Regions from separate parts of the Paenibacillus sp. B46(2026) genome, predicted to be linked through region 1. Evidence: a T-box and tRNA genes for the amino acid it is inferred to sense, from the RefSeq annotation. Region 1 holds a T-box; the other holds one or more tRNA genes.
The links. A T-box is a leader RNA that pairs with one kind of tRNA and senses whether it is charged. The one in region 1 lies ahead of trpS (tryptophan--tRNA ligase), so its partner is inferred to be a tRNA-Trp.

Region 1 (10,679 bases):
TAATCAATACATACGCCTTTGCGTGTATCAAATGTATTCTGTGGATTCTGTTCATGCCATATGCCCTTTTGCTCATAGTCATCCACTTTACCATAGTCATACTGAATACGTGAACCTACCCAGTCGTATAGCGCTCTTGCTTTGGCTTCATCTGTCGATTCGCCTTTGACAATCTCACTCGCTGCAGATTCAATGTCCGTCGGAATATTATGGTCAATGACTTCATATTTGCGTTGCAGGATGCCGCCCAGTTCCTTCTGCACAGCCTGCGTAAATACGGGAAGCTTGTCCTTGATAAATGTGCCAGACAACGGTTCGATAACCGTTTTGGCCCCTTGCATATAGATCGGAGATGCCTCCACATATCGGCTGAACATGCTCCCGGGGTAAAGACTGACAATCATGAACAAGACCGCAATGACAATCATTCCGCGGACGGAGCCTATGATCGTGCCAATCAATGCACCCGTCAACCGGCTAAACATACCTTTAGGCGCACTTTCCTCGGCTGACCCCTGCCTGCTGTTAAAAATTAATGAAGAAAGGAACCCGAGAATCAGTCGGATGAGTCCATAGCTAAGTACAAATAATACAGCGAACCGCATCAGCGGAAAATCTGCAATCGCCGTAACCAACGTATAATACATCTGTTCCCACCGGTTCAACTCACGGTTAGGCATGGCAGAAGCATACGCAGACAGCCACTGCTGTACATATGGTGCAAGCCACATCGTTAAACCGATTGACAACAGAATACCAATCACCGCCATAATGCCATCCATCAGGAACCCGAAGAGTCTGCCTGCTGAACGCGAAGCCCCTCTGGACCAACCCTGCAATAATGAAGCAGCCACAATCAGCAGCAGCATAATTGTGATGCCATTAAACTCCTTCAGGCTGTCCAGCCAATTCTGCAGCACGTACTGATTCCCCCTTTACTACGATGCTGGTGCTGTTTTGTTCTCCTGTGCCTGTTCGACAAACGTACGTATGGTTTCATTGTCGAGTTTCCATTCACCAAGTGAAATTCCGCGGAAGGTCACATCAACTTTATCCGATTGAGTTCGGCCCTTAATCTCCACATTGGGACTTGTGATGGTGAATGCGCCATCCTGTCCTTTGACGTAGGTTGCTTTGGAAGCTTCCTTGAGCATCATGCTGGTCGCTTCCTTCTTCAATGTGTCCATCGTACTGGATTGTACGTCTGTCACTGTCTGTTTGATCTGATCAATGGAGATGCCGCTGTATATCAGTAGAGCCGCAATAATGATGATGGCAATCGCCCATTTCAATACGGTTTTAACCACATTCAGAACAAAGAACAAAATGATCAACGCAACCACGATCACCAGCCAGTTCTGCATCACAAACTCTTTCATTACTTCTATGTTCATGACTACACCTTCCGTATTAGAATTCATTCGTTACACTTCCCGAATATTATACATGATTTCCGAAGCTGCTGTCAGCTAAGCCCTCCCTCGTAAAAATAAACGGTCTAAGTTCGTCCCGCCAGGCGTACAAGTAGTACCATGAGGTTCTGCTAGCGAACGGAGAACACGTTCAAGACCTGTAATGTGAACATGCATCGCTTAACAAGGAGGGGCTTATGTGAAAACAGCCATCTGGCTATACCTGTTTTTGTTCCTTGCCGTATTTGATTTGCACGCTCAGTATCCCATTTTGACCCCTTTTGCCATCTCGCTTGGAGCCGCCCCTACATTCATCGGCTGGATGATGGGCATCTATTCCTTAACGCATCTTCCTGGCAATCTGATTGCCGGAACACAAATTGATAAACATGGCAGTCGTCGCTACATTGTGTTCAGTCTGCTTGGGGCAGGATTCATCCTGCTCTTGCAAGCCCACGTCCATACCCCATGGCAACTGCTGGCGCTGCGTTCCATCAGCGGTTTTGTGCTGGCCTTCCTATCTCCGGCATGTCTTGCCCTGCTTGCCCAGCTATCCAGCGATCCAGTAAAACAGGGGAAGTATATGTCGGGTCATGGGGTGGTACACACCCTCGCCTCAGTTGTATCTCCAGCAGCAGGTGCGATCATTGTAGGTTCTATGGGATTCTCCGCTACATTCTCAGGATTAGGTTATCTGCTTATTCTCACAGGTGTCATTGCATTCATGACCATGCCCCGTGGTATCATCAAGCAACATGAGAAAGTAACGGAACCGGCTAACCCTGATGTTTCACCCGCAGATGCTACAAGTGCATTCCTGCCGGTATCCTGGCGCTACTTTGCCCTGCCTCTGGTTATTGCCTGTGCTCAGGGGATTCTCTTCTTCGAATTACCCCTGCGAGGAGGCGGACATTCGTCCATGATGTCTACCGGCCTATTGTTCTCCATAATCAGTATCGGGGCCCTCTCCACACTCAGCATGTTATTTCTCAATCGGTATTCCCCGAAACTGCGACTGGTTACGGGTGTGCTCCTGATGTCCTTATGTTTTTTTGTAATGGCAGCTATTCCGCAAATTCCGTTGTCTACCGTATTGTTTGTACTTGGGATGTCCAAAGGTATTATTTTTCCAGCTATGGCTACCCTCTTTATTCGTCTGAGCGGCGGGAGCAAGTTGGGACGAATATTCTCGCTGCAATCCATCGCCACCTCCATCGGTTCTTTCATCGGTCCCATCACAGCCGGGCAACTCCGTGTCGGAGTATCACCCTATTTCATCGCCTTCATTTTGTTAATGATTGGTATGCTACTGCTTCCATACTATACATCCAGACGCGAAGCTTCCATTTCGGATCACAAAAGTATATTGAATTAGGCCAGTATTTTCATTAGCTTTGCATCATTCCCCCATTTACAGCTAAACTATATAAAATGGACTGATGTTTTACACGTTATAAAAGCTAACTGGGAAATCTATGTTTCACAATCACCGAAGGTTTTATCTTATTGAAGAGCATCATTAAGGTTGAACGATGAGCCAAAAGTAGTGAAGGGGACGGAATCGATTCTGAAGAAGCGATAGCGTTCGCCTTTGTCTCCAAATATTAACTTTATAAAAGTAAATCAGAAATATATGGAGACAACAGTGATCGGAAGAACGATCCGTAACCGGAACGGCCACTGCCAGCTATTACTGACCTAATGATGCACATCAAATAAGATTTCAGAGAATTGTCTTGATGGGTTGTTCTATCCAGTTAGCAATCGTGTAAAGAAAGGAGTCCATTTTATATAATCAGTCGATTTTCGCTGCAACATTTCCCGGGGAATGTCGACATAAGCTCTCGAACAAGAGGTGAATATGATGCCTATTCATGTCATTGTGGAAGGTAAGAATGACCGAAGCAAACTAAAACGTCTGGTTGGACCCGAAATCAACATTCTATGCACGTTCGGAACGCTTAATTCACTTAAACTGGAGACCTTGCGCAAACAGGTCGGATATGATGAAGTCTTTTTATTTATGGATAATGACAGTTCCGGTAAAAAAATTAGAGGTGTGCTTCGGGATGCTTTCCCGGATGCAGTACAGATGTATACACGACGAGGATATGCAGGTGTAGAAGGAACGCCTGATGAGTATATCATTGCCCAGCTGGAGAAAGCCGGGTTAGAGACATACATCCAATACCCTGAACATCCTTCCTATTAAAGTGAAATACCAAAAGGCTGCCTTTGGGTTGATATCCAACCTGAAAGCAGCCTTTACAATATGAGCAACAGATGATTATTCCTTGATCAGATTCCGAATATCCTCGGCAATCACAGCAGGCACAACGTCCTCTGTATTAAACGCATTATATACCTTACGCAGCTGGTTGTTCTCATCCACCAGCCCAATCATGTTCATATGGGCAAAATCGTCCTTAGTCTCCCCATCGATCAGGATCTGGAATGAATCCCTGGCGAACTGTTTTGTTTTGTCCATATCCCCTCGCAAGAAGTACCATCCGGAATAATCTGCATGGAAGCGGTCCGCGAACGTCTTAATCTTCTCTCTTGTATCGACTTTCGGGTCGAATGAAATGGATACAAACGAGACATCTTTACCGAAGGTGTCGTCCTCTTTCAACAGATCCTGCACCTGGGATAACATAAACGTCGTAATCGGGCAGACATCTGGACAACTGGTGAAATAAAAGTAGAACAAACGGACTTTCCCTTGAGTATCCTCCAGTGATACCGTACTACCATCTACATTTTCCATGGAAAAGGATTGGATCTCGCGAATCTCGGGTAATTTTTCCTTACTGGCAAATACGGTGCCCCACATCAGATACACAGCCATAATCAGTGCGAGCCCCAGTAGCATCCATGTCCATTTGTACTTTTTCAGCATCTTCCTCGTCCCTTCTATATCTTCTCTAATGAATACGCATACATAGGTGAATCAAAAAAGTCCTCACGTTCGTTACGCTTAATCCATGCATTGTGACATATGTATTCAAAGAAACCTACTTTTTATGAGATTCTATATTATTGTAACGGTTTGAAGGAACAATGCCCATACATTATTTCAACGTTGTACATCATTCGAATTGTATCATGCATTATCAGGTGAAATTTCTTTCTGTATCCGATATAAAGTTTATCATAGGAAATGCGGAAATAGTTTGACAAACCAAGTATGTTCATTAAATATAATACATTTATTGGCATTAATTTAAAATTAGGGGTGTTTTGCATCCTTACAGGCGGATATTATACACTATATATGGGTATCACCTAGATAGAGAAGTAATATGCCTTAGAACGATACACCACACAAAGGAGACGGTTATGGATACCTCTACACACTTTGTCATGGGGATTGGTTTAGCCGGTCTGGCTTATATCGATCCTGTGGTCGCGTCCAACCCCATGCTTGCAGCTGCAGTAATGGTTGGCACGATCGCTGGTTCCCAAGCCCCTGACATCGATACTGCGTTACGTCTCAAAAGCAATTCGCTTTACATTCGGAATCACCGGGGCCTGTCACACTCTCTGCCATTTCTCCTGTTATGGGTTCTGCTCATCACTGGCGTCATTGCACTGATATTCCCAGGAGTCCCTATGGGTCACGTTGCCACTTGGACTGCTGTAGCCGTAGGCGTTCACGTATTCACTGATCTGTTCAATACCTATGGAACCCAAGCAGCCCGGCCTTTTACCGAACGCTGGATTGCCTGGAATATCATTCATATTTTTGATCCGTTTCTATTCACCACTCATGTCATGGCCATCCTGTTATGGGCCTTTGATCTGTTTGCCCCTGCACCACTCTTCGTTACGTTGTATAGCTTGACAGGTTTATATTATGTATGGCGGACGATTGCGCGTGCACAAGCAGTCAGAAAGGTTAGGCGGCTGGACAACAGCCCAGAGCAGGTAAGATACATTGTCATTCCGACGATATCCTGGAATCGCTGGCATGTGGTAAAAAGAATTGCGGACGGCAGTTATGAGATCGGTAAAATGGATGGTTCCAATCTGGCATGGAGTCTGCACGCCTCGTCTTCTACACATGCGGCTGTTGCTGCTTCACGCAAATCGCCCGAAGTCAGTGCATTCCTTTACTTCACCTCCTATGCGGTGGCAGAGGTTGAAGAATTGCCTGCCGGTTACAAGGTTCGCTGGGCAGATGTACGTTATCGTCACCGGAAACAATATCCATTTGTCGCTGTCGTGGTTATGGATCGGAATTTCGAAACGATCGATACGTATGTAGGCTGGTTAAGCGATGAGAAGATGGATAAAAAACTTTTATCCGCGCGCCCTTGACGAAGCGAGCATGGCAAGGCACAATCAAACATAGGAACTGATACGCGAGAAAGCCCGGAGCGTTTCCGCCCCGGGCTTTCTGTTTATCCTGTTTTGTTGCTGTTTGGTTAAGATAAATTATTTGCCAGACCCAGCCAGAGACTGCTCAGCGATTTGTACCAGACGTTTGGTGATATATCCACCCAAAGATCCTGTTTCACGGGAAGTGTAGTTGCCATAGTAACCGTCTTGTGGGATAGTTACACCCAGTTCCTGTGCAGCCTCCATTTTCAATTGTTGCAGTGCTGCAGTCGCTTGAGGTACCACCAAGTTGTTTGAAGAACGAGATCCTTGAGCCATAATTTATAATCTCCTTTCAATCTGTGTCTGTAATGTATTGCAAGCTTGCAAGATTATTATGGCTCGTACGCTTCAGGTTATACGGAATTTCACTAAATTTATAGGTGGAGGTTTTTCCCAATGAGCAAAGGCTTATCCTTATGGTTCGCATTTTCTTCAATTATCTTGTTAGCGGTTACAGCAATTACGATCTCCTACTCCGGTTGGCTTGCTGCACTACTATTTGTCCTGTCCATTGCCAACATTGGTTGGGGATTTGTGATTCGTGCCAAAAAAGAACGTCAGGAAGTGCGCTCGACTGCTTCAGAGCCTACTTCTTGAGCAGGTCATTTTATAACTCAACACTGAACGTACAAAATAAAGAGGAGTCCTTCAATAAGAGCTCCTCTTTATTCATGTTAACTATTCATCCCGTTACATATGAAGATCTTGTTCAGCACTACAGTTTACGTCTAGGAACAAACCCCATACGTTCTTTCACTGCATCCAGCGTTTGAGCAGCTACTTCTTCTGCACGGCGGGCTGACGTATCCAAGACTTCGGCTAATTCGCCAGACTCACGAATCTCATTATACCGTTGTTGTAGAGGTTCAATCACAGACACAACCACTTCAGCCAGTTCCTTTTTGAACGGACCATACATCTTGCCTTCATAACGCTCTGCTACTTCCTTAAGCGTCATACCGGCACATTCAGCGTAGATACTCATCAGATTGCTAACTTCCGGTTTGTTCGCCGGATCGTATAGCACTTCGCGTCCAGAATCTGTAGTAGCACGGCTGATTTTTTTGCGAATAACATCTGGCGGATCAAGTAGAGCTATATAGCTGCCAGCGTTAGGGTTACTTTTGCTCATTTTTGAAGAGGCATCATCAAGTGACATTACCCGAGCACCCACCTGTGGAATATACGGATCTGGAATGGTGAAGTAGTCCCCATAACGGTGGTTAAAACGTCCTGCCAGATCACGTGTCAGTTCCAAATGCTGCTTCTGGTCCTCACCTACTGGCACAAGGTCAGCATTGTATAACAAAATATCAGCCGCCATTAATGATGGATACACGAACAATCCGGCACCAACAGAATCTTTACCGGATGATTTATCCTTAAATTGAGTCATACGCTCAAGCTCACCCATGGAGGTCAGCGTTGTCATCAACCAGCCCAGTTCCGCGTGCTGTGGTACATGGGATTGCAGAAATACATTGGATTTCGACGGATCAATGCCTGCTGCAATAAACAGCGCAGCTACAGCTTCTGACTGCTCACGCAATGCTGCTGGCTCTTGAGCCACGGTGATGGCATGAAGATCAACCACCATGAAATGACACTGATAGTCATGCTGAAGTTTCACAAAATTTTTGATTGCACCAATATAATTACCTAATGTGAGCTTGCCGCTCGGTTGAATACCTGAAAGTACTGTTTTCATTGCACATAACGCCTCCCTGATTGTAAATAAAAAGCTCCGCCATTCTCTGCGAACGCAAAAAGGCCCCACATCCGCAAGGGACGTGAGACCGTGGTGCCACCCTTATTCGCTTTTCTTCCATTGCTCCTGACCCTGAATTCAAGTCAAGCTGAAGAATCGCCTTCATTGTTCCGTAACGTGGATTATACGGCAGACTCTAATGAGGCAAGCCCGTCTCTGGCTGCGCCTGTTCAAATCCACACTCAAGGGTCCATTCGATAAAGAGCTCACACCGGTTCGCATCAACCACCGGCTTTCTGAAGAGGATTCTCTTGACCTACTTATCCCTGTCATCGATTTCATGTCATTCAATTCTAATAAATGCTTTCAGAGTTCCATCTTAATGCGCACAGGCCCGAATGTCAAAATGAGATGAACTTTTTTACCCCGCACATCAAAATCTGTTATGATGGAATTGCTTATCCTATAGCCCTGCTTCACTGGAAGTAGAACAGGAAATAGCTGGCATGTACACAATGACACGCCTGCAGCAGCCTAATCATCACGACTGCTTGCAGACAGATTTCAAGTGGGAAAAGGAGCATCGATATGAAACAAGTGACCAAAGGCCAATGGAATGGTTACGACACGTATATCCTACATAGCCGTGAATTGGAAATTACCCTGCTGCCGCGTCTTGGAAATAATATTATCTCTATTCGCGATTTAGTGCAGGACCGAGATGTCGTCCGCCGTCCGGATGAAGACGATCTTGCCTTTTATCTGCAGAAGCCGTACCATTTTGGCGTTCCTCTTCTGATTCCACCTGGACGCATTCATCGGGGACAATTCGAATATGAAGGTGTTCGTTACCAGTTCGATCAGAACACGGCGAATGACAACCATATTCACGGTCTCCACCGTACCCAATCCTGGTGTGTCAGTGACATTGAGGAAGATGAAGACGGCTGTGCAATTACGACTGAATTATTGACTGAAAATGAAGAGCACTGGATGGCTCAATTCCCGATTCCCCTGAAGCTCGAGATGACATTCAGACTGCAAAACGCTGTATTTAGCCAGCGTCTGCGGGTCACCAATCTGAGCTCAACTCCTGCTCCTTTCGGGATGGGATATCATACATGGTTTTTGTTAGACGGCAAACCTGCTGACTGGACACTGCAACTGCCTGTTTCCGGACTATACGGACAGAATGAAGAACAATTACCCACAGGTGAACTGGAATCTCTAGGTGAATGGTCTGCTCTGAACGAAGGCATCAACTTGCAGGGACGTAACTGGGATACCTTGTTGAAAGCTACCGAAGGTGAACCAGCCACGGCTTACTTACGCAGACAAGACGGATATACATTGAAATATTCAGCAGATGAAGCATTTTTCAAACACTGGGTTCTCTTTACCAAAGGCGAATCTGATCAGTTCTTGTGCATTGAACCGTACACTTGGCTCCCGGATGCACCCAATCTGGCTTTATCGGATGATCAGACGGGGTTAATTCGTCTGGAACCGGAACAGCCTGTTGAGCTATTTACACGTATTGAGGTTATACCTCCTACAGACTAAGCGAGCTGATCATCCTCTATGTTGCTTTTGCACATATGACCCTATATTTTGATATCCTTATACAACTTGTCGACCCGCATTGGGTCGGCTTTTTTATATGACATATCTACCAATGATCATCCATATTTTCCCTTACGCCATATCATGTATATTTCCGTATTCTCTAACCATACTAACATCACCAACCCATAAGGAGGTGACACATATGTACGGAAGTCAAAACCAAGGTAGCGGTAGCCGCTCCAACAACCTGGTCGTTCCCCAAGCAACTGCAGCATTGCAACAATTGAAAATGGAAGCTGCACAAGAGCTGGGTGTAACGATTCCACAAGATGGTTACTACGGTAACTATACTTCCCGTGAGACAGGTTCTCTGGGTGGATACATCACTAAACGTCTGGTGCAAATCGCTGAGCAGCAATTATCGGGTCGTTCGTAAGCTCGTAATTTTTGCTTAAGTAGCGTAAAAAACAAAAGCGGCCTTCTTCGGAAGTGCCGCTTTCTCTTGTGCAATGAATTATGAAGTCGACTCCATACCTGAATCCTTGTATGTATTGGTTCTAGGGTAACGAATCATAAGGCTGGCCATATTGTAGTTAGATTCCATCGTTGCATCTACCAAAATCATACCTTGTCTTACTGTGAAGTCATATGCTATTTCTCCATGTGTCCAATTATGCTTGAATTTCAAAGTTTCCAGAGCCATCGCTCGGAAAGAAGTCCTTTGGGTATCGTTCAATCCTCCATCCTCGATTTCCATCTGTCCATCGCGTCCGGTTATCGGATTATGTCGAATTCCAAATTTCCCAATTACGTTGTTTCGTATTTGCACAAAAACTACCCCTGAATCTAAACCTGATAATTCATGATCAAGCTCTTTGAACACCAAATCTAACTGTCTTGCTAATGAAAGCTGTTCAATTTTCATAATAACACTCCTCCTATAAGCTTATAGTCCTACACGACAAGGACTTACGACTCATTATATGACAACAAATGTGCTCATTCAACAAAGAATGATAAACTTGGGTAATTATAACTACAACTTGCACAATTAATTGCCATTCGTCTTCCTTAAACCGAGTTTTTTCACTCAATTACGACAAAATATTCGAGAATCCAAAATGAGGATTTCGAACAAAAAAAGCTGCAATCCCGTGTCTGTTAACACCGAATTGCAGCCATTCCATATATGTGTTCAACCTATTTTTCGGTTGCCGTCATCCGCAGAAACTGCTCAATATCGGCAATAACCAAGTCGGCAGCATTTTGCCAGAAATCCGGTTGTGTCAGATCCGTACCCAGATGTTTCTGAGCAAGTTCTTCGACGGTCATACGCCCTGTATCACGTAATAAATCATCATATTTATCTGCAAATGCTGTTCCTTCCTGCTGTGCTCTCGCATAGATTCCCGCACTGAACATATACCCGAACGTGTATGGGAAGTTATAGAATGGCACACCTGTCAGATAGAAATGCAGTTTGGATGCCCAGAAATGCGGATGATCTGATGCAAGTACACCACAGAACGCTTCCTGCTGTGCCTCCACCATTAATTTGGATAACTCATCCGCGTTGACCAGGCCTTTTTTGCGTTGTTCATAGAAACGAT
Region 2 (10,679 bases), 130 kb from region 1:
CGCGCTTTAGGTTCTTTTGCAGACTATGTTATTGTGATGGCTTATGATGAACATTGGGCGGCCAGTCCCAAGGCAGGTTCGGTAGCGTCTCTGCCATGGACCGAGGCTTCCATGAGACGTATACTTGAGGAGGATGAAGTACCTTCTAACAAGTTGATCATGGCGGTTCCGCTCTATACACGGATCTGGACGGAAGAGACGAATGATCAAGGGGAGGTTAAAGTGTCTTCCAAAGCGGTAGGCATGAATACCATTGTGGAACTCATCCAAGAGAAGAAACTCAAACCCGAACTGGATCAGGCAAGTGGACAGAACTATGTGGAATATGAGGAAGACGGAGCTACCAAGAAAATATGGATTGAAGATGCCGTGTCCCTTCAGGCACGTGTGGATTTGATTGCTTCGTTGAAGTTAGGCGGAGTAGCGGCGTGGAATCGAAGCTTTGCTAATGCTTCTGCATGGGAGATATTGAAGCAGGCTGGATATCAGAAATAATTACTTGTGCTCCGTGTTCGACGGATTGCTTCTCTCGTTTTGCTTTGCAAGGTCAGAAGTTGCTCCCGTTCGATACCATCTTACATCTAATCTATCATTTTATTAGCCATAGGAATCATAACTTAACTTCAGATCTTAGCTATTGATAACAGCAACAAGGGTTCACTTATAAGCCAAGTCCAAAAAGGTCCGGTAAACATACCGGGCCTTTTTTTGTTCTTCAATGAAATTAAGGTAAAAGACATTTAGCGTTGGAGATCATTTCGTGCTATCCATCGGTGGGGGGAACTTGTGTAGAAGGCGCTTTCAGTTGTTGGCTGGTCATATTGGCCTTATTAGGGTCCAGGGTGAGGATGGTATGACAGAACATACAACGATCCGTTTTGCCAAGCATTTTGGTTAACTTCCCGCATTCCGGACAGTCGACTTGTACTGCGCTGGTGGAAAGCATACCCGCCCAGAAATAAATGGCTAAACTGGCCATCATGGCAATCAGTCCGATGACGAGCCCTACAGCTGCGAATACCTTGCCTGCATGTCCCCAGAAAACAATCCCGGCTGTTCCCAGTATCATTAGGCCCATACCTAGCATGGTCAGTAGTAATCCCCAAGTGCGAAAAGCATTAATTTTTGCTGATTTAAAAATCATGAAAAATGCTCCTATCGTATGAGTAGTATCGGACCTGGAAAAGAAGGAAACTTCAGTCTGGATGTAGAATTACATTATAACTGACTTGGCGCTTATCTGCCATGAAATGTATGGAGGGAATCGTGGAATTAAAGAACCTTGCTTTTTTGTCCGAACAGTCGGAAGAGACAGGGGCAGTTGGGGCTATCGCATATTCCCACCCGGGAGAGCGATTCCACGGCTCCCTAATTCAAGATTTCGAATTATTAGTACTTGTTGTTCATAATGATGATCAATTAAAGTCGGCGGTGGGACATTACAGATATGGTGATCTTCGTTATCAGATGATCTATGCGAGCCGTCATGAATTAAAGAGTAGTGTAGTTACCGGGAATCATAATAATCTCACCCAGTGTCTGATTGAAGGTGAGATTATCTGGGAAGCGGACAGCACCTTAAGTGATTTGCGAGAAGAATTGTCTGCCTTTGGGGCGGAATTGCGCGAGCAGAAGCTGCTTCATGAATTCACCAGTTTCTTGAGGATGTATGTGGAGGCCAAACGTCATATTCAGGAAGGTCATGTTGTAGACGCCTACTACAATGTATTAGAGGCTCTGGGGAACTGGGCAAGAATTGTATTGATTGAACAGGGGATATACCCGGATCATGCCGTATGGACACATGTGCAGAATCTGGATCGCGCTTTATGGAAACTATATCAAGAACTTACCGTAAGCTCGGAGACGCTGGAGCAGCGAGTAGAGCTTGTCCTGCTTGCCTGTGAGTTTTCGGTAATGTCCAAAATGAGTGAATGCTCAGAACTGCTGCTGCGTGTGCTAAGAAGTCGCAAGGAGCCGTGGAGCATGAATGAGCTTGTTCATCATCCGCAGTTAAGATTTGTTCGGGAAGATCTGCCGTTGGTTCTGCGCAAGCTGGTCTTTCGTTCTATTGTAAAAGAATCGGCAGGATGGCCATCGATCGGAGGAGAGGGCCGGGAAATTCGGTATTGGATTGAGGCATAACCTTTTTCAAAAGCCTGGTATTATATTGATCACATAAGGGAGGGGGAAACCTTCCTTTTTTGTTTGTTTAATAATTTATAAAAAGATGTTGACTCTCATTCGCGATATATGATACATTATATTTCGTTCCTCAAACGAGATTATCGCCAACAAACGATGAATTTTTCAGAGGAAAAGTGAAGAACTAAAGCTTCAAAAAAAGAAATCAAAAAAACTTCTTGACGAAAACAAACGAAATGTGTTACATTATTTAAGTCGCCGCCGAAACTTGGCTGAGACAAAAACAAGTAAAACAAATCGTGTTTGATCTTTGAAAACTGAACAACGAGTGAGTAAACGTTCTGCTTGCAGAATGAACGCGAAAGTATGAAACAAGCCTTGGCTTGGATCGACTGGAGCACAAATGAGATTTTTAATCTCGTCAGATTCAAAATGAGCTTATCGCTCTTTTCAATACTTTATTGGAGAGTTTGATCCTGGCTCAGGACGAACGCTGGCGGCATGCCTAATACATGCAAGTCGAGCGGAGTTGATAGGAAGCTTGCTTCCTGGATACTTAGCGGCGGACGGGTGAGTAACACGTAGGCAACCTGCCCTCAAGTTTGGGACAACTACCGGAAACGGTAGCTAATACCGAATAGTTGTTTTCTTCGCCTGAAGAGAACTGGAAAGACGGAGCAATCTGTCACTTGGGGATGGGCCTGCGGCGCATTAGCTAGTTGGTGGGGTAACGGCTCACCAAGGCGACGATGCGTAGCCGACCTGAGAGGGTGATCGGCCACACTGGGACTGAGACACGGCCCAGACTCCTACGGGAGGCAGCAGTAGGGAATCTTCCGCAATGGGCGAAAGCCTGACGGAGCAATGCCGCGTGAGTGATGAAGGTTTTCGGATCGTAAAGCTCTGTTGCCAGGGAAGAACGCTTGGGAGAGTAACTGCTCTCAAGGTGACGGTACCTGAGAAGAAAGCCCCGGCTAACTACGTGCCAGCAGCCGCGGTAATACGTAGGGGGCAAGCGTTGTCCGGAATTATTGGGCGTAAAGCGCGCGCAGGCGGTCATTTAAGTCTGGTGTTTAATCCCGGGGCTCAACCCCGGATCGCACTGGAAACTGGGTGACTTGAGTGCAGAAGAGGAGAGTGGAATTCCACGTGTAGCGGTGAAATGCGTAGATATGTGGAGGAACACCAGTGGCGAAGGCGACTCTCTGGGCTGTAACTGACGCTGAGGCGCGAAAGCGTGGGGAGCAAACAGGATTAGATACCCTGGTAGTCCACGCCGTAAACGATGAGTGCTAGGTGTTAGGGGTTTCGATACCCTTGGTGCCGAAGTTAACACATTAAGCACTCCGCCTGGGGAGTACGGTCGCAAGACTGAAACTCAAAGGAATTGACGGGGACCCGCACAAGCAGTGGAGTATGTGGTTTAATTCGAAGCAACGCGAAGAACCTTACCAGGTCTTGACATCCCTCTGATCGGTACAGAGATGTATCTTTCCTTCGGGACAGAGGAGACAGGTGGTGCATGGTTGTCGTCAGCTCGTGTCGTGAGATGTTGGGTTAAGTCCCGCAACGAGCGCAACCCTTATATTTAGTTGCCAGCACTTCGGGTGGGCACTCTAGATAGACTGCCGGTGACAAACCGGAGGAAGGTGGGGATGACGTCAAATCATCATGCCCCTTATGACCTGGGCTACACACGTACTACAATGGCCGGTACAACGGGCTGCGAAATCGCGAGATGGAGCCAATCCCAACAAAGCCGGTCTCAGTTCGGATTGCAGGCTGCAACTCGCCTGCATGAAGTCGGAATTGCTAGTAATCGCGGATCAGCATGCCGCGGTGAATACGTTCCCGGGTCTTGTACACACCGCCCGTCACACCACGAGAGTTTATAACACCCGAAGTCGGTGGGGTAACCGCAAGGAGCCAGCCGCCGAAGGTGGGATAGATGATTGGGGTGAAGTCGTAACAAGGTAGCCGTATCGGAAGGTGCGGCTGGATCACCTCCTTTCTATGGAGAATCGTTTCCCGCGTGGAAACATTCAAATCAGCAGGTTCTTAGAACCTGCGACAGCAATTCATTTCGGTCCATCACTTCGGTGTGGATGAAATGAAGAGCACAAAACACTCACTCGTTGCTCAGTTTTGAGAGCTCAAACTCTCAAACAGCTTGCTTTTGCATGGAGCTTGTTCTTTGAAAACTAGATATCGAAACGAAACAAACGCGAATTAGAACATTCCTTTTTAGCTGAACTTGTGTTAAAACAAGTTTCAATAAAAACGGTAGTTAATTGCTTTTGCGATGGTATTGGATGGGAGCGACTTTTGGCTTTGCGCAAGCAAAACAAGGGAAGCGAGCAGTCAAAACCGGAGCAATATGGTTAAGCTACTAAGAGCACACGGAGGATGCCTAGGCGCTAGGAGCCGATGAAGGACGTGGCGAACAACGAAACTGCCTCGGGGAGCTGTAAGCAAGCTTTGATCCGGGGGTGTCCGAATGGGGAAACCCAGCTGGGGTAATTTCCAGTTACTCACAACTGAATACATAGGTTGTGCAGAGGCATACCAGGGGAACTGAAACATCTAAGTACCCTGAGGAAGAGAAAACAATAGTGATTCCGTCAGTAGCGGCGAGCGAACGCGGAGAAGCCCAAACCAGAGAGCTTGCTCTCTGGGGTTGTGGGACGTCTCACATGGAGTTACAAAGGAACCGGTTAAGCGAAGAGGTCTGGAAAGGCCCGCCAAAGAAGGTAAAAGCCCTGTAATTGAAAGTTGGTTCCCTCCGAGACGGATCCCGAGTAGTGCGGGGCACGTGAAACCCCGTATGAATCCGGCAGGACCATCTGCCAAGGCTAAATACTTCCTAGCGACCGATAGTGAAGCAGTACCGTGAGGGAAAGGTGAAAAGCACCCCGGAAGGGGAGTGAAATAGAACCTGAAACCGTGTGCTTACAAAAAGTCAGAGCCCGTTTTAGGGGTGATGGCGTGCCTTTTGTAGAATGAACCGGCGAGTTACGTTCCCGTGCAAGGTTAAGGTGAAGAGCCGGAGCCGCAGCGAAAGCGAGTCTGAATAGGGCGAGTGAGTACGTGGACGTAGACCCGAAACCGGGTGATCTACCCCTGTCCAGGGTGAAGGTGCGGTAACACGCACTGGAGGCCCGAACCCACGCATGTTGAAAAATGCGGGGATGAGGTGGGGGTAGCGGAGAAATTCCAATCGAACTCGGAGATAGCTGGTTCTCCCCGAAATAGCTTTAGGGCTAGCCTCGGAAAACAGAGTCGTGGAGGTAGAGCACTGATTGGGTGCGGGGCCCGCAAGGGTTACCAAGCTCAGTCAAACTCCGAATGCCATAGACTTACTTCCGGGAGTCAGACAGTGAGTGCTAAGATCCATTGTCAAAAGGGAAACAGCCCAGACCATCAGCTAAGGTCCCCAAGTGTGTGTTAAGTGGGAAAGGATGTGGAGTTGCACAGACAACCAGGATGTTGGCTTAGAAGCAGCCATCATTGAAAGAGTGCGTAATAGCTCACTGGTCGAGTGACTCTGCGCCGAAAATGTAACGGGGCTAAACACACCACCGAAGCTATGGCTTGATGCTTTGCATCAGGGGTAGGGGAGCGTTGTATAAGGGTTGAAGGTGTACCGTAAGGAGCGCTGGACATTATACAAGTGAGAATGCCGGTATGAGTAACGAAAAGATCAGTGAGAATCTGATCCGCCGAAAGCCTAAGGGTTCCTGAGGAAGGCTCGTCCGCTCAGGGTAAGTCGGGACCTAAGGCGAGGCCGAAAGGCGTAGTCGAAGGACAACAGGTCGAAATTCCTGTACCACCGTAAGCCGTTATGAGCAATGGGGGGACGCAGTAGGGTAGTGACGCGGACTGATGGATGTCCGTCTAAGCAGTAAGGCTGATGTGTAGGCAAATCCGCACATCGTAAGGCTGAGCTGTGATGGGGAGTGAAAATTACAGTAGCGAAGGTCATGATCTCACACTGCCAAGAAAAGCCTCTAGCCAGGTGATGGTGCCCGTACCGCAAACCGACACAGGTAGGCGAGAAGAGTATTCTAAGGCGCGCGGAAGAACTCTCGTTAAGGAACTCGGCAAAATGACCCCGTAACTTCGGGAGAAGGGGTGCCCCGGTAGTGTGAATAGCACGAGGGGGCCGCAGTGAAAAGGCCCAAGCGACTGTTTAGCAAAAACACAGGTCTGTGCGAAGCCGTAAGGCGAAGTATACGGGCTGACGCCTGCCCGGTGCTGGAAGGTTAAGGGGAGTGGTTAGGGAGCAATCCCGAAGCTGTGAACCGAAGCCCCAGTAAACGGCGGCCGTAACTATAACGGTCCTAAGGTAGCGAAATTCCTTGTCAGGTAAATTCTGACCCGCACGAATGGCGTAACGACTTGGGCGCTGTCTCAACGAGAGATCCGGTGAAATTTTAATACCTGTGAAGATGCAGGTTACCCGCGACAAGACGGAAAGACCCCATGGAGCTTTACTGCAGCTTGATATTGAATTTGGGTACGATCTGTACAGGATAGGTGGGAGCCTTTGAAACGTGAGCGCCAGCTTGCGTGGAGGCAACGTTGGGATACCACCCTGATCGTATCTAGGTTCTAACCTGGTACCGTAAACCGGTACGGGGACAGTGTCAGGTGGGCAGTTTGACTGGGGCGGTCGCCTCCTAAAGAGTAACGGAGGCGCCCAAAGGTTCCCTCAGAATGGTTGGAAATCATTCGAAGAGTGCAAAGGCATAAGGGAGCTTGACTGCGAGACCTACAAGTCGAGCAGGGACGAAAGTCGGGCTTAGTGATCCGGTGGTACCGCATGGAAGGGCCATCGCTCAACGGATAAAAGCTACCCTGGGGATAACAGGCTTATCTCCCCCAAGAGTCCACATCGACGGGGAGGTTTGGCACCTCGATGTCGGCTCATCGCATCCTGGGGCTGAAGTAGGTCCCAAGGGTTGGGCTGTTCGCCCATTAAAGCGGTACGCGAGCTGGGTTCAGAACGTCGTGAGACAGTTCGGTCCCTATCTGTCGTGGGCGTAGGAAATTTGAGAGGAGCTGTCCTTAGTACGAGAGGACCGGGATGGACGTACCGCTGGTGTACCAGTTGTTCCGCCAGGAGCACCGCTGGGTAGCTATGTACGGAAGGGATAAACGCTGAAAGCATCTAAGCGTGAAGCCCCCCTCAAGATGAGATTTCCCAGTATGTAAGACCCCTTGAAGACGACGAGGTAGATAGGCTGGGGGTGGAAGTGCAGCAATGCATGGAGCTGACCAGTACTAATCGGTCGAGGGCTTATCCAAATATGCAAGTGATAATTCGCAGGTTTCGTTTCGAATCTAGTTTTCAGAGAACGATCTCTGAAGCATATTCCCTGATAGCTCAGTTGGTAGAGCACTCGACTGTTAATCGAGTTGTCACAGGTTCGAGCCCTGTTCGGGGAGCCATATGGAGAGGTGTCCGAGCTGGCCGAAGGAGCACGATTGGAAATCGTGTAGGCGTCACAAGCGTCTCGAGGGTTCGAATCCCTCTCTCTCCGCCATAATATTAAGGCCCGTTGGTCAAGGGGTTAAGACACCTCCCTTTCACGGAGGTAACAGGGGTTCGAATCCCCTACGGGTCATATTAACTTCAAAAAAAGAAGTTGATTTTTACAATAAGATTATGGTAAGATCATAAATGTGTTGTTCGGAGGCTTAGCTCAGCTGGGAGAGCATCTGCCTTACAAGCAGAGGGTCGGGGGTTCGATCCCCTCAGCCTCCACCATATAACTTTTATAACGACGCGGGGTGGAGCAGCCCGGTAGCTCGTCGGGCTCATAACCCGAAGGCCGCAGGTTCAAATCCTGCCCCCGCAATTAGACTTTCCTTGAGAAAGTGATCTGGAACCGTGGTGTAGTTGGCCTAACATGCCTGCCTGTCACGCAGGAGATCGCGGGTTCGAATCCCGTCGGTTCCGCCATTTAATCTTTACATGAGGCAAAATGTTCGCTACATCTGCTGTATGGCACTGATGCCCTATATAAAGTGTAAGGAAATGAGATTAGACTTTATTATGACTCGGTAGCTCAGTCGGTAGAGCAGAGGACTGAAAATCCTCGTGTCGGCGGTTCGATTCCGTCCCGAGCCACCATTTTTAAAACAATTTAATATGCCGGTGTAGCTCAACTGGTAGAGCAACTGACTTGTAATCAGTAGGTTGGGGGTTCAAGTCCTCTCGCCGGCACCATGTAATCCTGGAGGATTAGCGAAGTGGCCAAACGCATCAGACTGTAAATCTGCTCCCGTACGGGTTCGGTGGTTCGAATCCATCATCCTCCACCAGTTTTTAGGGGCATAGTTTAAAGGTAGAACAACGGTCTCCAAAACCGTTGGTGTGGGTTCAATTCCTGCTGCCCCTGCCAATTAAATTTTAGAAAATTAACTTTTTGTGGCGATCGTGGCGAAGTGGTTAACGCACCGGTTTGTGGATCCGGCATTCGGGGGTTCAATTCCCCTCGATCGCCCCTTTGTTTTTTCATTTTTTATTGGGGATTAGCCAAGCGGTAAGGCAACGGACTTTGACTCCGTCATGCATAGGTTCAAATCCTATATCCCCAGCCATTATGCGGACGTGGCTCAGCGGTAGAGCATCGCCTTGCCAAGGCGAGGGTCGCGGGTTCGATTCCCGTCGTCCGCTCCAAGATATGGCGCCATAGCCAAGTGGTAAGGCACAGCTCTGCAAAAGCTTTATCCCCAGTTCGAATCTGGGTGGCGCCTCCAGTATATGCCGGCGTGGCGGAATGGCAGACGCGCTCGACTCAAAATCGAGTGGGAAACCGTGGAGGTTCGAGTCCTCTCGCCGGTATATTGAATAGCCCTACGAATTGCTTATGCAATCTGTGGGGCTATTTTTATTTTATAAGAAATGATTTTTGCATAGTAAGAAAAGTTGGACTTTAATAAAGATTGACGTATGATTATATCCGGTATATTGTAGATAAGTGAAGTCTTTAATATAAAGGAGTGAAGTAAAGTGACTACTGAAAAAAATATACCGGATACAGACCTGTTATTCAATCTCTCTGTATGGGAAGAGGCATGGATGAATCGTCCGAGAAGTTCAAAATATAAGAAGAAAAGTGCACCATTTAATACAGAAGAAGCGTTTGAGCGGTGGGCCAGAGATTATCATGCACAATCGTTTACTGAAGAAGGAAAACAGCGGTCTGAGCGCATTATGGGCTGGATTGAAAACCAGGGAGTAGAGTTCGCGGGCTTGTCCATTTTGGACATTGGAGCGGCCTCAGGCATATTTACCATTCCTTTTGCTGAAAAGGGAGCAAGGGTAACCGCTGTTGAGCCTTCTGACCTGCTTGTCTCACTCATGAAAGAAACGATACCTTCAGAGCTGGAATCTAATATCGAAATCGTGAAAGAGCGATTTGAGGAAATCTCCATTCAGGATAAAGGCTGGGAGAAGAAATATGATTTTGCATTTGCTTCCATGTGCCCGGCCATGTCGGATTGGGAAACAATTGAGATGGCGATCAACTGTGCTCGTAAGTATGTGTATATAAGCACTATAGCGGGACAGAAGGAACACACACTAATGGATGAACTTAAGGATGTACTTGGGATCAGTTCTTCATATAAGGCTGGTGATATGGGATATATCCAACAATTACTATATTTGAAGGGTTATTCATACACGATGATCATTACAAGAGAAGTTAACTCATTTGAAGTGCCGGTGGAAGAGATTATTGAGAAGCTGCCAGAATGGCTTAATACGTATGAGTTACCAACAGATGAAGATTCCCTCAGACTGGCTGAGAAGTATATCCGGGATACATATAAGGATAGTATGGTGACCTTCTCACGTGGAGCAAGGTTTGGTAAAATTCTGATCCAACTTGAACAACCCAATATGAAAACAGTCCGTACCAAGGATAAACGATAAATCGTATAAGATTGGTACGTGTTACAAGGGTCAGGAATCGAGACGGACAACGTAGTCTAACGTCTAAGATGACGCTAGGAAGTATCACATCGCTGCGCAAAAAGATGTACGTATGAAACATATGAAGTTAAGAGTATAGAAGTTAAGTTGTAAGTGAAGGGAGCAGAATATTTGCTCCCTCTTTTTTGTAAAGCCAATGAGTAATCCACTGCTTCGAACCAGACCCTCATTTATTTGGAGATGTTCGAGACAACGAAAAAACAAAACACATATCTAGTTTTCAGAGAATGATCTCTGAAGCATATTCCCTGATAGCTCAGTTGGTAGAGCACTCGACTGTTAATCGACTTGTCACAGGTTCGACCCCTGTTCGGGGAGCCATATGGAGAGGTGACCGAGCTGGACGAAGGAGCACGACTTACAATCGTGCTCCTTTTCTAATTTCTGTTCTACACTTCTGCTTTTTGTTTGCGCTCCCGGTACTGACCGGGGGTGATTCCTTCCCATTTACGAAATGATCGGATAAAGTTTTGCGGATTGTTGTACCGAAGTCGTGCTGCGATATCTTTAACGGTTAGATCACTTTCGT

Region 2: it has a tRNA-Trp gene. The T-box ahead of trpS (tryptophan--tRNA ligase) is inferred to sense a tRNA for this amino acid. The anticodon was not compared.

Annotation. Positions count from the first base shown of each region.
Region 1 covers NZ_CM165907.1:5,530,325-5,541,003, forward strand. The annotation lists gene AC1S8V_RS24530 (transglutaminase domain-containing protein) at 1-869, opposite strand, end outside; gene AC1S8V_RS24535 (ATPase) at 939-1,421, opposite strand; gene AC1S8V_RS24540 (MFS transporter) at 1,612-2,787, shown strand; gene AC1S8V_RS24545 (toprim domain-containing protein) at 3,277-3,624, shown strand; gene AC1S8V_RS24550 (SCO family protein) at 3,700-4,311, opposite strand; gene AC1S8V_RS24555 (metal-dependent hydrolase) at 4,752-5,732, shown strand; gene AC1S8V_RS24560 (alpha/beta-type small acid-soluble spore protein) at 5,850-6,071, opposite strand; gene AC1S8V_RS24565 (hypothetical protein) at 6,192-6,392, shown strand; gene trpS (tryptophan--tRNA ligase) at 6,511-7,503, opposite strand; T-box leader at 7,577-7,845, opposite strand; gene AC1S8V_RS24575 (aldose epimerase family protein) at 8,092-9,066, shown strand; gene AC1S8V_RS24580 (alpha/beta-type small acid-soluble spore protein) at 9,272-9,505, shown strand; gene AC1S8V_RS24585 (O-methyltransferase) at 9,584-9,997, opposite strand; gene AC1S8V_RS24590 (M3 family oligoendopeptidase) at 10,270-10,679, opposite strand, start outside.
Region 2 covers NZ_CM165907.1:5,660,449-5,671,127, reverse strand. The annotation lists gene AC1S8V_RS25205 (glycosyl hydrolase family 18 protein) at 1-495, shown strand, start outside; gene AC1S8V_RS25200 (DUF2614 family zinc ribbon-containing protein) at 764-1,144, opposite strand; gene AC1S8V_RS25195 (nucleotidyltransferase-like protein) at 1,267-2,145, shown strand; rRNA gene AC1S8V_RS25190 (16S ribosomal RNA) at 2,604-4,156, shown strand; rRNA gene AC1S8V_RS25185 (23S ribosomal RNA) at 4,525-7,452, shown strand; tRNA gene AC1S8V_RS25180 (tRNA-Asn) at 7,521-7,596, shown strand; tRNA gene AC1S8V_RS25175 (tRNA-Ser) at 7,600-7,691, shown strand; tRNA gene AC1S8V_RS25170 (tRNA-Glu) at 7,701-7,772, shown strand; tRNA gene AC1S8V_RS25165 (tRNA-Val) at 7,840-7,915, shown strand; tRNA gene AC1S8V_RS25160 (tRNA-Met) at 7,933-8,006, shown strand; tRNA gene AC1S8V_RS25155 (tRNA-Asp) at 8,033-8,110, shown strand; tRNA gene AC1S8V_RS25150 (tRNA-Phe) at 8,206-8,281, shown strand; tRNA gene AC1S8V_RS25145 (tRNA-Thr) at 8,302-8,377, shown strand; tRNA gene AC1S8V_RS25140 (tRNA-Tyr) at 8,387-8,472, shown strand; tRNA gene AC1S8V_RS25135 (tRNA-Trp) at 8,479-8,552, shown strand; tRNA gene AC1S8V_RS25130 (tRNA-His) at 8,582-8,654, shown strand; tRNA gene AC1S8V_RS25125 (tRNA-Gln) at 8,677-8,751, shown strand; tRNA gene AC1S8V_RS25120 (tRNA-Gly) at 8,756-8,830, shown strand; tRNA gene AC1S8V_RS25115 (tRNA-Cys) at 8,837-8,910, shown strand; tRNA gene AC1S8V_RS25110 (tRNA-Leu) at 8,917-8,995, shown strand; gene AC1S8V_RS25105 (class I SAM-dependent methyltransferase) at 9,164-10,090, shown strand; tRNA gene AC1S8V_RS25100 (tRNA-Asn) at 10,396-10,471, shown strand; gene AC1S8V_RS25095 (helix-turn-helix domain-containing protein) at 10,540-10,679, opposite strand, start outside.